DNA from 3 places in the Aeromonas genomosp. paramedia genome. Region 1 is predicted to be linked to each of the others. Evidence: riboswitches for the same ligand, from Rfam matches in the RefSeq annotation. Region 1 holds a riboswitch; each other region holds the start of a gene.
What was found. Region 1 has a riboswitch for cyclic di-GMP ahead of HB860_RS02540 (glycosyl hydrolase family 18 protein). Riboswitches for the same ligand answer to the same signal wherever they lie in the genome.

Region 1 (4,280 bases):
TGCACTTGCCCTGCAGATCCGCAGGCTCCGTCTTGCCATCCCCGTTCTCGTAGCAGCCCGATCCCTTGGATTTCAGGTGGTTGACCACCAGGGTCAGGGGGGCGTCGCTGCCCGCCACGGTGAAGCGCTGCACCAGGGAGTCCCGCTGACCGGCGCTCCTGGCGACGCCGCCCGTGGTGTAGCGCTGCTCAGGCAGTCGGATGACCTCGGCATCCCCGCTCGGGGTGAGCAGGGCGGGGCGATAGAGCATGGCCACCATGATGGCGTCGCCGCCGAAGAAGCGCTCCTCGGTGAGCAGGGCCTTGGGCAGGGTGACGAAGGCGTAGTGCTTGCTCGCCTCTTTCTGGTGGGCGTTGAGGTTTTCCACCAGATCGTGGAGGGCGGCGTGCTCGTCGAAGCCGTTGTTCTCCATCTCCATCAGGCCGAGCAGATCGGCGTCCATCTCGGCGATGGCGTTGACTATCTTGGCGCGCTGCAACTGGAACTCCTCCAGGCTCTTGGCGCCGCGGTTGCAGCCCTTGGCGCTGTCCGCATCCGCCTGATCCGCGCAGAGCACGTTGAGGGCGCCCCCCACGCTGGAGTGGCTGGTGAAGTAGTTGAGCACGTTGAAGCTGCCGATCCGCAGGTCGCTGCCATGAGCGCGGGCCGGGGCGCCCTGGCGGTCGTTCTCGTCGGTGCGCAGCAGATCCCCCGCGGTGATGCGCTGATCCTTGGGCACGATCAGGCGGTACTCGTCATAGCTGTAGCCCACCATGGCCTCCAGGTTGAGCGGGGCATCGCCGATGCGCAGATAGCCCTGCTCCGGCTCCCAGGCCGGCAGCCAGGGGAGCTTGCCGTTGGCGGCCTTGAAGTCCGATTCGAGGAAGACGCGGTTGCCGGCGTTGGTCTCGGCCAGCGCCACGGCTTCTGGGCTGCCCGCCACATGGAGCTGGGTCGGCTTCATCAGCGGGGCGCCGTGGGCGAGCACCAGGTTGTTGCGCTTGGCGGCGTAGTCGTAGCTGAAGTTGCGGCTTATCTTGAGCTCGCTACCCTCGTCGAGGCGCACCCGCATCCCCTCGTGACGCTCCAGGGCCCGGGCCAGGGTCTCCCCTTCCAGCACCCGCAGCGCCGTGGCGGCCGGTGCCTCGCCCTGGGCCAGCACCACCAGGCGCGGCGTGTTGCCGTCAACCAGTGGCCTGAGCTGGGTGTGGCCGTAGAACTCCTCGACCCTGGCCTCCAGACAGACCAGGGCCCCCGGCTGGATGCCCGGGTACTTGCTGGCAAAGTTTTTGTCATTGAGGTAGACGAAGATGCCGTCCGACGTTTCGGGGTTGCCGTCCCCCTGCAGATCCTGCAGGTAGAAGCCTCTGTTCAGGCTCTCGCCGAGGGCGGAGACCAGGGCCTTGACCTTGACAGTCCCGAGGCTTTCGAACAGATCGCCCGGGACGAGCGGGCTCTTGTCGCCGCTGCCCTGGATGGCGGGGATGGGGGTGAGGGCGCTGTCGGCCGGGCAGCTGAAGCCGGCGGCATGGAGAGACGGGGACGCGAGGGCGAGCCCCACGGCCAGGGACAGCAGGGTAGGTCTTCCTTTCATGGGTATTCCTTTTTTTATTTTTGCCAGTGTTTCCATAGCCTTGGCGCTTTGGCCAAGGGCGCGCATTGTCACATTTCTGGCAGCTCTGACCAGTGAGGCAACGCACATTATGGGGAGACAAAAGAGGCTGAGTCCGTTTTTTTGACGTGGCTAACAGATTGATATTAATGACTTAATGGTTAGTTGGCCGATTGAGGGGAAGTGTGAGCCGGCCGGCATTCACATATTTTCCTTAGAGAATAAAGATTGAGCGGTTGCCACTTGCTTCCTATACTCGAGCCGTTCCTCACGGAACCCAGGCAAAGGGCAAACCGGCAGTGATGCCGGGACGCAAAGCCTCCGATCTGCCCCAAGCGGGCCAGACAGCGGGGTTACCCAGGGTGACTTGAGGGTTTGTGGCCCGTCCATGGCCTGTTGTCGCTCCCTTGTTCTCTGTTGCGATTGCGCTTTTCCCGGTCTTAAAAGCCAAGACAAAACAAGGATGATAACAATATGCAACAGATCTTGAGGCCCAGCAGGCTCGCCATGCTGGTCGCCCTTGCGGCCGCCCCTGCCTGGGCGCAGGCCGCCTACCCCGCCTATCAGGCCGGCACCGCCTACAAGGCTAGCGACATCGTCAGCAACGCAGGCGCCCTCTATGAATGCAAGGAATTCCCTTACTCCGGCTGGTGTGGCGCGTCGCCCTACCACTACGAACCCGGTGTCGGCGCCGTCTGGGCCGATGCTTGGAAACTCTTTGGCGGCGAGGTGCCGCCGCCGGCCCTGGTGGTCGCCATCGGCTCCCCCGCCGTGGGCAGCAGCGTCAGCGAAGGGGCCAGCCTGGCCCTGGCGGTGACCCTGAGCGGCCCGGTCACGGCGCTCGCCCGGGTGGAATACCTGATCGACGGCACCCTGGTCGCCACGGCCACGGCCTCCCCCTGGAGCGCCAGCTGGTCTGCCGCCGGCGTGGGCAATCACGCCCTCAAGGCACGGGCGCTGGATAAAGACGGCAAGGTGCTGAGCGAGGCGGATTCCAGCTTCCAGGTCGCCGCCGTGGTGGCGCCAGAGGCGCCCAAAGTGAACATCGCCAGCCCCGCCGCCGGGGCCAGGGTGACCCTGGGCCGCGCCCTCACCGTGACCGGCAATGTCACCGACGCCAATGACGACGTCGCCAAGGTCGAGCTCTTCGTGAATGGCCAGAAGGTGGGCGAAGACAGCAGCGCCCCCTGGCAACTGAGCTGGACGCCCCAGAACAAGGGGCTGACCGGTCTCAAGCTGGTGGCGACCGACAAGGCCAATCTCTCTGGCGAGTCGACCCAGGTGGACGTCCAGGTGGAAGAGGCGGCCCTGCCCCCCACCGGCGGCAACCTCTCCTGCGACGTGCGCCAGATCTACCGCGCCGACGGCAGCGAGTGCATGGGGGATGACCATGGCCGCCGCGTCATCGGTTACTTCACCTCCTGGCGCACCGGCAAGAACGGCCTGCCCGCCTACCTGGTGGGCGACATCCCCTGGGACAAGATCACCCACATCAACTACGCCTTCGCGGCGGTGGACGAGCAGAGCCACACCATCAAGGTGGATGACGCCGCCACCAAGCTGACCTGGAACGGGGTGCCGGGCGCCGAGATGGATCCCGAGTTCGCCTATCAGGGCCACTTCAACCTGCTGTCCAAGTACAAGAAGCAGTACCCGGACGTGAAGACCCTCATCTCCGTGGGGGGCTGGGCCGATACTCGCGGCTTCTACGCCGCCACCACCAAGGGCGACTGCTCGGTCAACACCGCCGGCATCAACGCCTTCGCCGACTCGGCGGTGGGCTTCATCCGCCAGTACGGCTTCGATGGGGTGGACATCGACTACGAGTACCCCACCTCCATGAAGGATGCGGGCAACCCCAACGACTTCCCGCTCTCCAACCAGTGTCGCGGCAAGCTGTTTGCGAACTATGAAGTGCTGATGAAGACCCTGCGCAACAAGCTCGACAGCGCCGGGACCGAGGACGGTCGCAAGTACATGCTGACCATCGCCTCGCCGGCCTCGGCCTACCTGCTGCGCGGCATGGAAAACTTCCAGGTCACCCAGTACCTCGACTACGTCAACCTGATGACCTATGACTTCCACGGTGCCTGGAACCACTTCGTCGGCCACAACGCCGCCCTGTTCGACAACAAGGCGGATCCCGAGCTGTCCCAGTGGGGTGTCTACACCCAGGCCCAGTTTGGCGGCATCGGCTATCTCAACTCCGCCTGGGCGGCCCACTACTTCCGCGGCGCCCTGGCGGCGGGCAAGATCAACATAGGGGTGCCTTACTACACCCGTGGCTGGCAGGGGGTCACCGGTGGCACCCACGGCCTGGGGGGCAAGGCGGCGCTGCCGAGCCAGAGCGATTGCCAGCCGGGCACGGGTGGCAGCACCATCCCCTGCGGCAACGGGGCGGTGGGCATCGACAACATCTGGCATGATCTGGACAAGAACGGCAAGGAGATAGGCGGCGGCGCCGTGCCCATGTGGCATGCCAAGAACCTGGAGCACGCGGCCAGCCTCGGCATCACCACATTGCCGAGCTACGGCCAGGCCTGGGGTCTGGATCCCAACAACCCGGCCCACGTGATGCAAGGCCAGTACGTGCGTTACTACGACGACAAGGCCCATGCGCCCTGGCTGTGGAACGAGCAGAAGAAGGTGTTCCTCTCCACCGAAGATGAAGAGTCCATGGGTCACAAGC
Region 2 (4,280 bases), on a different contig from region 1:
ATCGGCGCTCTGGCTTGGCTCGTTGCCCTGGGTCCAGTACTTGGCCTGCCACACCAGCTGGTTGTGGCTCACCTTGTCATTGGTGTTGTAGACGGTGCTGGCACTCCAGGCTGGCCAGTTGGCCGCATCCGGATCGGTTGCCTCACAGCCGCCACCTGTACTGGCTGGCTTGACGGTCAGGCGGGTGCCGGCACTGGCATCCAGCGCCCCGTCGGTCACCACCAGACTCAGGTCATAGACAGTGTCGCTGGTGACGTTCGGGCCCGTGACCACCAGGGTCGCGCTGTCCTGACCGGTGGCGGTGAGCCCCGCTGGCAGGCTCCACTGGTAGCTCAGGGCATCACCGTTCGGATCGGACGCCGTGGCCTTGATGGTCACCTGCTTGCCGGACTCGACGGTGGCACTGGCCGGTACGCTGACCACGGGGGGCAGGTTCGGCTGCGGCGCCTTGTTGGTCACCACCACCTGATCCTTGGCACTGAGGTTGTGATCGTCGGTCACAGTCAGCTCGAACACCAGATTGATGTCGGTAGTGGCGGCGTCCAGCACCACCCGGGCCTTGGCCTGGGTGGCATCCAGCAGGCTGGCCTGGGGCCCGGAGACCTGCTTCCAGCTGTAGGTCAGCGCGCCGCTTTCCGGATCGTGGGAGGCGCTGCCGTTGAGGGTCACCTCGGCCGGGCCTGTGACGCTCAGATCGCTGCCGGCATTGGCCACCGGCGGCTTGTTGACCGGCGGCAGACTACCCTCGCCGTGGCCCAGTCCCTCGTGCATGGCGTTGAGGATGTCGCCGTTGTCCGCGTCTATCTCCCAGGCGAACAAGCCGCCGAGCTGGTTCGCCAGCACGTACTGCCCCTTGGCCTTGACCGAGCGATCGTTGTCGAAGCTGATGAGATCGCCGCTGCTGGCCTTGAACACATAGGGGGCCTCGGCCGACTCGTCATAGCCCTGCTCCCAGCCTGCGCCCATGCGGTTGTTGACGATGTCGCGATAATCCACCACGCCGTTTTCCCAGGTGCCGCTGACCGGCCCGGTCGCGGTGCCGGTGAAGGGATTGCCGGCCTGGTAGTTCTTCACCCCGGTCCAGCCACGGCCATACATGGCCGCCCCCACCACTATCTTGCCCGGTGTCACCCCCTGACCCAGCAGCGCCTTGACGCCCTTGTCGGTGGTGTACTTGGTGGCCGGATCCCAGCTTGAGGCAAAGAGGTTGGTCTGGTGGGCCAGATTCTGCAGGTCGAAGGCGCCGCTGAAGTCGTAGCTCATCAGGAAGATGTGGTCCATGTACTGCTGGGCAGCCTGATAATCGACCTTGGCAATCTTGTCACCGCCGGCGCTGATGGCCGAGGTGAGCTCATACTGGCGGCCGGTCTCGGCTTCCAGCTCGTCGAGCATGGCGCGCAGCTCCTGCATCAGCACCACATAGGTGGCACCATCGTTCGGACCGCCCAGGCTGGGGTTGGCACCCTGGCCACCCGGGAACTCCCAGTCGATGTCCACCCCGTCGAAGAATTTCCAGGTCTGCAGGAACTCCTTGACCGAGGCGACGAAGGTGTCGCGCTTGCTCTTGTCCCCCAGGAAGTAGAAGGGGTCGGAAAGGGTCCAGCCCCCGACCGACGGCAGTATCTTGAGGTCAGGATGGGCCTGCTTGAGGGCCATCAGGTTGCCGAAGTTGCCCTTGTAGGGTTCATCCCAGGCACTGAGGTTGCCCTGGGACATCTGGATCGCCGCCCAGGGATCGTGGATGGAGACCTTGAAGTCCTCACGACCGGCACAGGAGCGCTGCAGCGCCTCGAAGCTGCCGGAGATCTCTTTGAGGCTGTCGTTGATGCCGTTGCCGCCACAGATGGGGGTGAAGCCGTAGAGAATGTGGGTCAGGTTCTGGGCCGGGATCTTGTCCACGGTGAACTTGCGACCGTAGACACCCCACTCCACGTAATAAGCCCCCACCACCTTGCCGGACTTGTTGGCGTAGGGCTTGTTGTTCTCCTTGAGCGGCGCATTGAGCGGCGCCAGGTGGCTGCCGTCGGTATCGGCGACCATCAGCTCCTTCTTGTCGGAGAGGGTGCAGCCGTCGGCGTTGCACAGGGCCACCTGCATCTGGTAGCGGCCCCCCTTGGTCACCTTGAAGTTGGCGGTACCCGCGGCGGAAGCGGGGCCTGACCACACCTCCTGGCCATCGAGCAGCACCTTGGCGGTCTGACCGACGTCACCGGACCAGAGGTTCCAGGTCACGCTGACCGGGGCGCCATCCTTGTGGACTGTCACCAGCTGGTTGTAGGCCGAGGCGGATTGATTGACTTCGACGATGGCGAACTTGGTGGGGCCCGAGCCTATGGTGGGTTTGCCCGGGGCAGCGGCGAAGGCGGAGGTAGCACAGAATCCCCCGACCAGGAGCGCCAGCAGGGAAAGTTTTGGACTTAACATATTTGAACTTCCTTATTTCGTTATTGGAATTAACAACGAAAAAGGCAACGCAACCTGCCAGGTAACGCAGACATCATCGCCACCATGGCTTGGCCCATGGACGATACAACCTGTGGTGACCCCGCTATCCTAGGTACTTTGACCCTTAGACCGGAGGCTTTGCGTCCCGGACTTTCGTCCGGTTTGCCTTTTTGCACAACTTGATTTGCGACAAAAATAATCGCCGAATGACTATAGGAGGGAGTCGGAGGCGGCGCTACCTAGTAAAAATGACAGCGAATAGGACTCATTTTCCAGATTGTTCGCGAACATGCCGGCAAGCTGGCGCCAACATCGGTGATGCTGGCGCCTGATGACAGCTCCCGAACTTGCCAAACAATGCTTGATTGTGTGAAGGCTGTCACTGTATTGGCAGCAGCAGGCTGTTCATCAGCGCCCGCAGCTTGAGGGGTTTGACCGGCTTGCTGACGTAGCCAAAGCCGTGCTCGCGGATCTGGGTCTGCAGCTCGCTCTTGCGATCCGCGCTGATGATGATGCCGCCTATGTCGTTGCCATGGGCCAGCCGGATCATGTGCAGCGCCTGCAGCCCGGTCTTGCCGTCATCCAGGTGGTAGTCGGAGAGCACCAGCCGGGGCAGGAAACCGGCCCCTATGATCTCCTCTGCCTGCTCCAGGCTCTGGGCGCAGCGCACCTCGCAGCCCCAGCGTCCCAGCAGGGAGGCCATGGCGATGAGGATGTCCTCCTCGTTGTCGATGCAGAGCACCCGGATCCCTTCGAGCTGGCTGTCCCGCACCACGGGGGCCGCCAGCTGGCTCGGCGTCACCGGCCGGGTCGCGAGGTTGAGGGTGATGGAAAACACAGACCCCGCCCCGGGCCAGCTGCGCAGGGAGAGCTGATGTCCCAGCACCTGGGAGATGCCGCGGGCGATGGCGAGCCCGAGGCCAAGTCCCTGCTCCCTGGCGGTGCGGGAGTGATCGAGGCGGGAGAACTCGTCGAAGATCGCCTCCTGCTTGTCCAGCGGAATGCCGGGGCCATTGTCCCACACCTCGACGCGCACCTTGTCCCCCAGGCGGCGGCAGCCGAGCAGCACCCGGCCGCCCGGGTTGTAACGGAACGCATTGGTGAGGAAGTTCTGCAACACCCGGCGCAGCAGGCGCACGTCGCTGTAGACCGCGAGGCGGCTCTCCACCACGGAGAACTGGATCTCTCCCGCCTGGGCCAGCACCCCGAACTCCGCCTTGAGGTTGCCCAGCACGTCGCTCAGGGCGAAATCGAGCTTCTTCGCCTTGAACTTGCCCGCCTCGAGGCGCGAGATGTCCAGCAGATCCGTGATGAGATCCTCGGTCGCCCCTAGGGCATCGTCGATGTGGCGGGCGATGCGGACCTGCTCCGCCGCCTGCTCCCCTCCCTGCGGCAGCATCTCCAGCAGGGAGGAGGTAAACAGCTTGGCCGCGTTCAGCGGCTGGGTCAGATCGTGGCTCACCGCCGCCAGGAAGCGGCTCTTGGAGTGGTTCGCCCGCTCCACCTGCTGGTTCACCAGCAGCAGCTGGCGGTTGAGCTCGGAGAGTTCGTGGGTACGCTCGGCCACCCTCGCCTCCAGGTGCTCGTTCGCTTCCCGCAGCACCCGCTCCGCCGCCCGGAAGGGGGTGATGTCGGTGAAGGTCATCACGAAGCCCCCCGCCGGCATGGGATTGCCCTGCATCTCTATCACCCGGCCGTCCGGTCGCTCCCGCGCCGAGACATGGGGGCTGCCCCGCTTCATGAAGGCGACCCGGCGCGCCACCTGGGCCTCTATGTCCCCTGGGCCGCAGAGCCCCTGCCCGGCGTTGTAGCGGATGATCTCCTCGATGGATCGC
Region 3 (4,280 bases), on a different contig from region 1:
GTGGTGATCACCAAGGGGGGGGAGCGGATCTCCGAAGTCTCCGCCCGCTTCACCCTGGATGCCATGCCGGGCAAGCAGATGGCCATAGATGCCGATCTCAACGCCGGGACCCTGGATCAGCACCAGGCCCGTGCAAGGCGGGAAGAGATCGCCAGGGAAGCGGACTTCTACGGCGCCATGGATGGGGCCTCCAAGTTTGTCCGTGGCGATGCCATCGCCGGCCTGCTGGTGCTGATCATCAACCTGGTGGGTGGTCTCGCCATAGGTATCTTCCAGCACTCGCTGCCGGTTTCCGATGCCTTCCGCATCTATGCCCTGCTTACCATAGGTGATGGTCTGGTCGCCCAGATCCCCTCACTGCTGATGTCCACCGCGGCGGCCATCATAGTCACTCGCGTGAGTGACGAGGGAGAGATGTCGGATCAGGTCGGCCAGCAGATCCTGGCTTCCCCCCGGGTCATCTATACGGCGGCGACCATCATGCTGATCCTGGGCCTGGTGCCCGGCATGCCCATGCTGGCCTTCCTCAGCTTTGCCGCCGTGCTGGCCTGGACCGGCTGGAGCGTCAGCCAGCGCCGGGCAAAGGACCCTGCCCTGGATGCGGCCGAGGAGCTGACGAGGCAGATGGTGCAGCCGGAGCCGCAGGGGCTGGACTGGCAGGATCTGCCGCCGGTGGATGCAGTCGCCATCGAGCTGGGCTATCGGCTGGTGCCGCTGGCCGAGGCAAACAAGGGGGCCGAGCTGCTCGCCCGGGTGCGCGGCATTCGCAAGACCCTGTCCGAGCAGTATGGCTTCCTGCTGCCCGAGATCCGGGTACGGGACAACCTGCAACTGCAACCGGACCAGTATCGCATCAAGCTGTCGGGCATCGCCCTGGCCACGGGGAATGTGGATTGCCAGCGGCTGATGGCCATCAGCAGCGGGGAGACCTATGGGGCCCTGGACGGCGAGCTGACCCAGGATCCGGCCTATGGCATGAACGCGGTCTGGATCTCGCCGGACAACAAGGCCAAGGCGCTCAACCTGGGTTACTCCGTGGTGGACTCCGCCACCGTCATCGCCACCCATGCCAGCAAGCTGCTCAGGGAGCAGCTCGATGGGCTCTTCGGCCATGACGAGGTGGGCAAGCTGGGCCAGTATCTGGCCACCCAGTCGCCCCGCCTGGCGGAAGAGCTCAATCTGGCCCTGACCCAGATGCAGCAACTGCGGGTCTTCCGTCAGTTGCTCAAGGAGCAGATCAGCCTCACCGATATCCGCACCATAGCCACCACCTTGCTGGATGCGAGCGAGCTGACCAAGGACCCTGTGCTGCTGGCCTCGGACGTGCGCTGCGCCCTAAAGCGCCAGATCGTCAGGCAGGCGATCGGATCCCGCGACATACTGGCGGCCTTCACCCTGGATGATCGGCTGGAGCAGACTCTGCTGACGGCAATGAACCAGTCCCAGCAGCAGGGAAAAATCCAGCTGGACAGCTTCCCGGTCGACCCGCAATTGCTGGCGCAGTTGCAGCAGAACATGCCGCTGGTGAAGGAGCAGTTGCAGCAGCAGGGGTATGCGCCCGTGCTGGTGGTCATGCCCCAGCTCAGGCCGTTGATCGCCCGCTATGCCCGATCCTTTTCAAAGGGTCTCAAAGTGCTCTCTTATAACGAGATCCCGGAAGATTTGCGGGTCGAGGTAATTGGCACCCTGGGCTGAAGTGGAATTGCCACGCCCATATGCCGGCAGGAAGAGACTATTCCGCACATCTGCTTGAATTGTCATATAAAGCCGTTATGATGTGACGGCTTTTGACGCGACACAGACTGACAGTGAAAAAATAAAATAGAAACAGTCAGATGTGTCACATGGCTTAAGGACAACCAAGCCATGCCATCCTAATACGGGTCGTCGCATGATAAAGGCAAACTGAACTGAAAAGTCAGGACGCAAAGCCTCCGGTCTAACAGCATTGATGCTAATGATAGCGGGGTTACCAAGGCCATGATTCCAGCCTTGTTTTCATACCGATATAGGGTAAGTGCTCAATAAGAAGTGCTGCCCCGTCCTGGTGCGTTTTTATTTTTTGAGCGTCAGTTCTGTTGATTGATTCATGTGCAATCACAGGTTCGGGTTAATATGTTTTCTGATTTATCTATCAAGGAAAATTCAATACCCGTCGGTATTGAATCTCATGCTCATTTATTATTAGTTTCCTCTTCGTTATCAAATGGAGACGATGTTGAGGGAATATTGTTGAAGGCAGGCTATCGCGTTTCTTGCCTGAATTCTGTCCCGCTGGCCAAACAATTTCTCTCTCACCATTCAGCGGATCTCGTGCTGCTCGACATGGCGGTCATGACCGAGGCCGGACCCTCAATGGTGCAGGAGCTGGCGGGTACCGACTGCGTCATCCTGGTCAATGAGCACCAGGCCTATCTGGCGGCGGAGGCCATGCGGGCCGGCGCCATCGACTACATCATCAAGCCTTTCAGCCAGCGCCAGATCCTCGATGTGGTGAGGGGAGCCCTGCGCCTGCGTCAGGCCATTCCCAACCTGATCGCCACCTCGCCCCTGAGCCTGCAGGTCTTGCAGCTCGCCAGGCGGGCTGCCAAGACCTCGGCCACCATCCTCATCGGCGGCGAGTCGGGGACGGGCAAGGAGCGGCTGGCCCGCTACATCCACGAGATGTCCAGCCGGGCGGGCAAGCCCTTCGTGGCCATCAACTGTGCTGCCATCCCCGAAGCCATGCTCGAATCCATCCTGTTCGGACACAGCAAGGGGGCCTTTACCGGCGCGACCGCCAGCCAGCAGGGCAAGTTCGAGCTGGCCCAGGGGGGCACCCTGTTGCTCGACGAGATCTCCGAACTGCCGCTGGCATTGCAGGCCAAGCTGCTGCGGGTGCTGCAGGAGAAAGAGGTCGAGCGGCTGGGCAGCCATCAGGTGATTGCGCTGGATGTGCGGATCATCGCCGCCAGCAACAGAGACCTCAGGGAGTTGGTGTTGCAGGGGGAGTTTCGCGAGGACCTCTTCTACCGGCTCGATGTGCTGCCCATGAGCTGGCCCGCCCTGCGGGAGCGGCCGGACGACATACTGCCGCTGGCGGAGTACTTCATCGAGCGCTACGCCGCCCAGCAGGGGTATCGCCTCAGCGAGAGCGCCTGCAAGCAGCTGCTCTCCTATGACTGGCCGGGCAATGTGCGCGAACTGGACAACGTGATCCAGCGGGCACTAATTATGGCTCGCGGATTGCATATTCAGGCGGTCGATTTGATGCTGCCCCATTATGCCGTCGAAGCCGACAACCTGTTACCGCAGACGCTTGCGGCCCCGGAGGGGCTCAGCGAGACCAAACGGCATGCCGAATTTCAATTCGTCCTGGAGACGTTGCGCCGTTTTCGTGGTCACCGGACTCGTACGGCCGAAGCCCTTGGGATGACGACCCGGGCACTTAGATACAAGCTGGCTGCCATGCGCGAGCAGGGCATCGATGTCGAGCAGCAGATTCAAAACTAAGGGATAACCGAGTGAAGATTGAGATCATGTCATCACAGGTGACGCTCCTGCAGCAGATGCAGGAAATGCAGCGCGTCGCCAGTCACACCCCTTCCATCGAGCCTAACGACGCCTCGGCTGTCTCGTTCAGCGACGCCATGCGTGACGTCGTCGGCCGGGTCAACGAACAGCAGAATGTCGCGTCCAGACTGATGACCGCCGTCGACGCGGGTCAGAGCGACGATCTGGTGGGGGCCATGGTGGCCAGCCAGAAGGCAGGTCTCAGTTTTTCCGCCCTGATGCAGGTGCGCAACAAACTGATGACAGGCTTCGATGACATCATGCGCATGCCGCTCTGAGGGTAGGTCATGACTGAATTGGTATCATCCTCGCCGGGGGCGTCGGGCTCCCTGATCGCCCGGGTACAGGAAGGGATGCGCAACTGGCGCACCCTGTCCCGGGACAACAAATCCATCCTGACCATAGCGCTGCTTGCCGCCATAGTGGCGGGCACCATAGTGGTGATCCTCTGGACCTCCAGCAAGAACTATGTGCCCCTCTACGGCAAGCAGGAGCTCTACGACACCGCCAACATCATGGAGATGCTGGAGAAGGAGCAGGTGCCTTTCCGGCTGGAAAAAAGCTCGGGCCAGATCCTGGTGCCGGAGAGCCAGCTCGCCCACGTGCGCATGGCGCTGGCGGCGCGCGGGGTCAGGGCGGCCATGCCGGCCGGCCTCGAGGGGCTGGACACAGTCACCGGTCTTGGCACCAGCGAGTTCATGGAAGGGGCGCGCTACCGCCATGCCCTG

Region 2: it holds a riboswitch for cyclic di-GMP, as region 1 does, so the genes downstream of both, HB860_RS15005 (glycosyl hydrolase family 18 protein) here and HB860_RS02540 (glycosyl hydrolase family 18 protein) in region 1, are expected to answer to the same signal.
Region 3: it holds a riboswitch for cyclic di-GMP, as region 1 does, so the genes downstream of both, lafK (lateral flagellar response regulator transcription factor LafK) here and HB860_RS02540 (glycosyl hydrolase family 18 protein) in region 1, are expected to answer to the same signal.

The regions. Positions count from the first base shown of each region.
Region 1 is NZ_JAAROG010000003.1:6,543-10,822, forward strand. It holds gene HB860_RS02535 (ExeM/NucH family extracellular endonuclease) at 1-1,573, opposite strand, end outside; cyclic di-GMP riboswitch class I at 1,869-1,952, shown strand; gene HB860_RS02540 (glycosyl hydrolase family 18 protein) at 2,066-4,280, shown strand, end outside.
Region 2 is NZ_JAAROG010000019.1:49,279-53,558, forward strand. It holds gene HB860_RS15005 (glycosyl hydrolase family 18 protein) at 1-2,424, opposite strand, end outside; cyclic di-GMP riboswitch class I at 2,536-2,622, opposite strand; gene HB860_RS15010 (hybrid sensor histidine kinase/response regulator) at 2,825-4,280, opposite strand, start outside.
Region 3 is NZ_JAAROG010000001.1:44,869-49,148, forward strand. It holds gene lfhA (lateral flagellar biosynthesis protein LfhA) at 1-1,695, shown strand, start outside; cyclic di-GMP riboswitch class I at 1,890-1,977, shown strand; gene lafK (lateral flagellar response regulator transcription factor LafK) at 2,230-3,492, shown strand; gene lfiE (lateral flagellar hook-basal body complex protein LfiE) at 3,504-3,830, shown strand; gene fliFL (lateral flagellar M-ring protein FliFL) at 3,849-4,280, shown strand, end outside.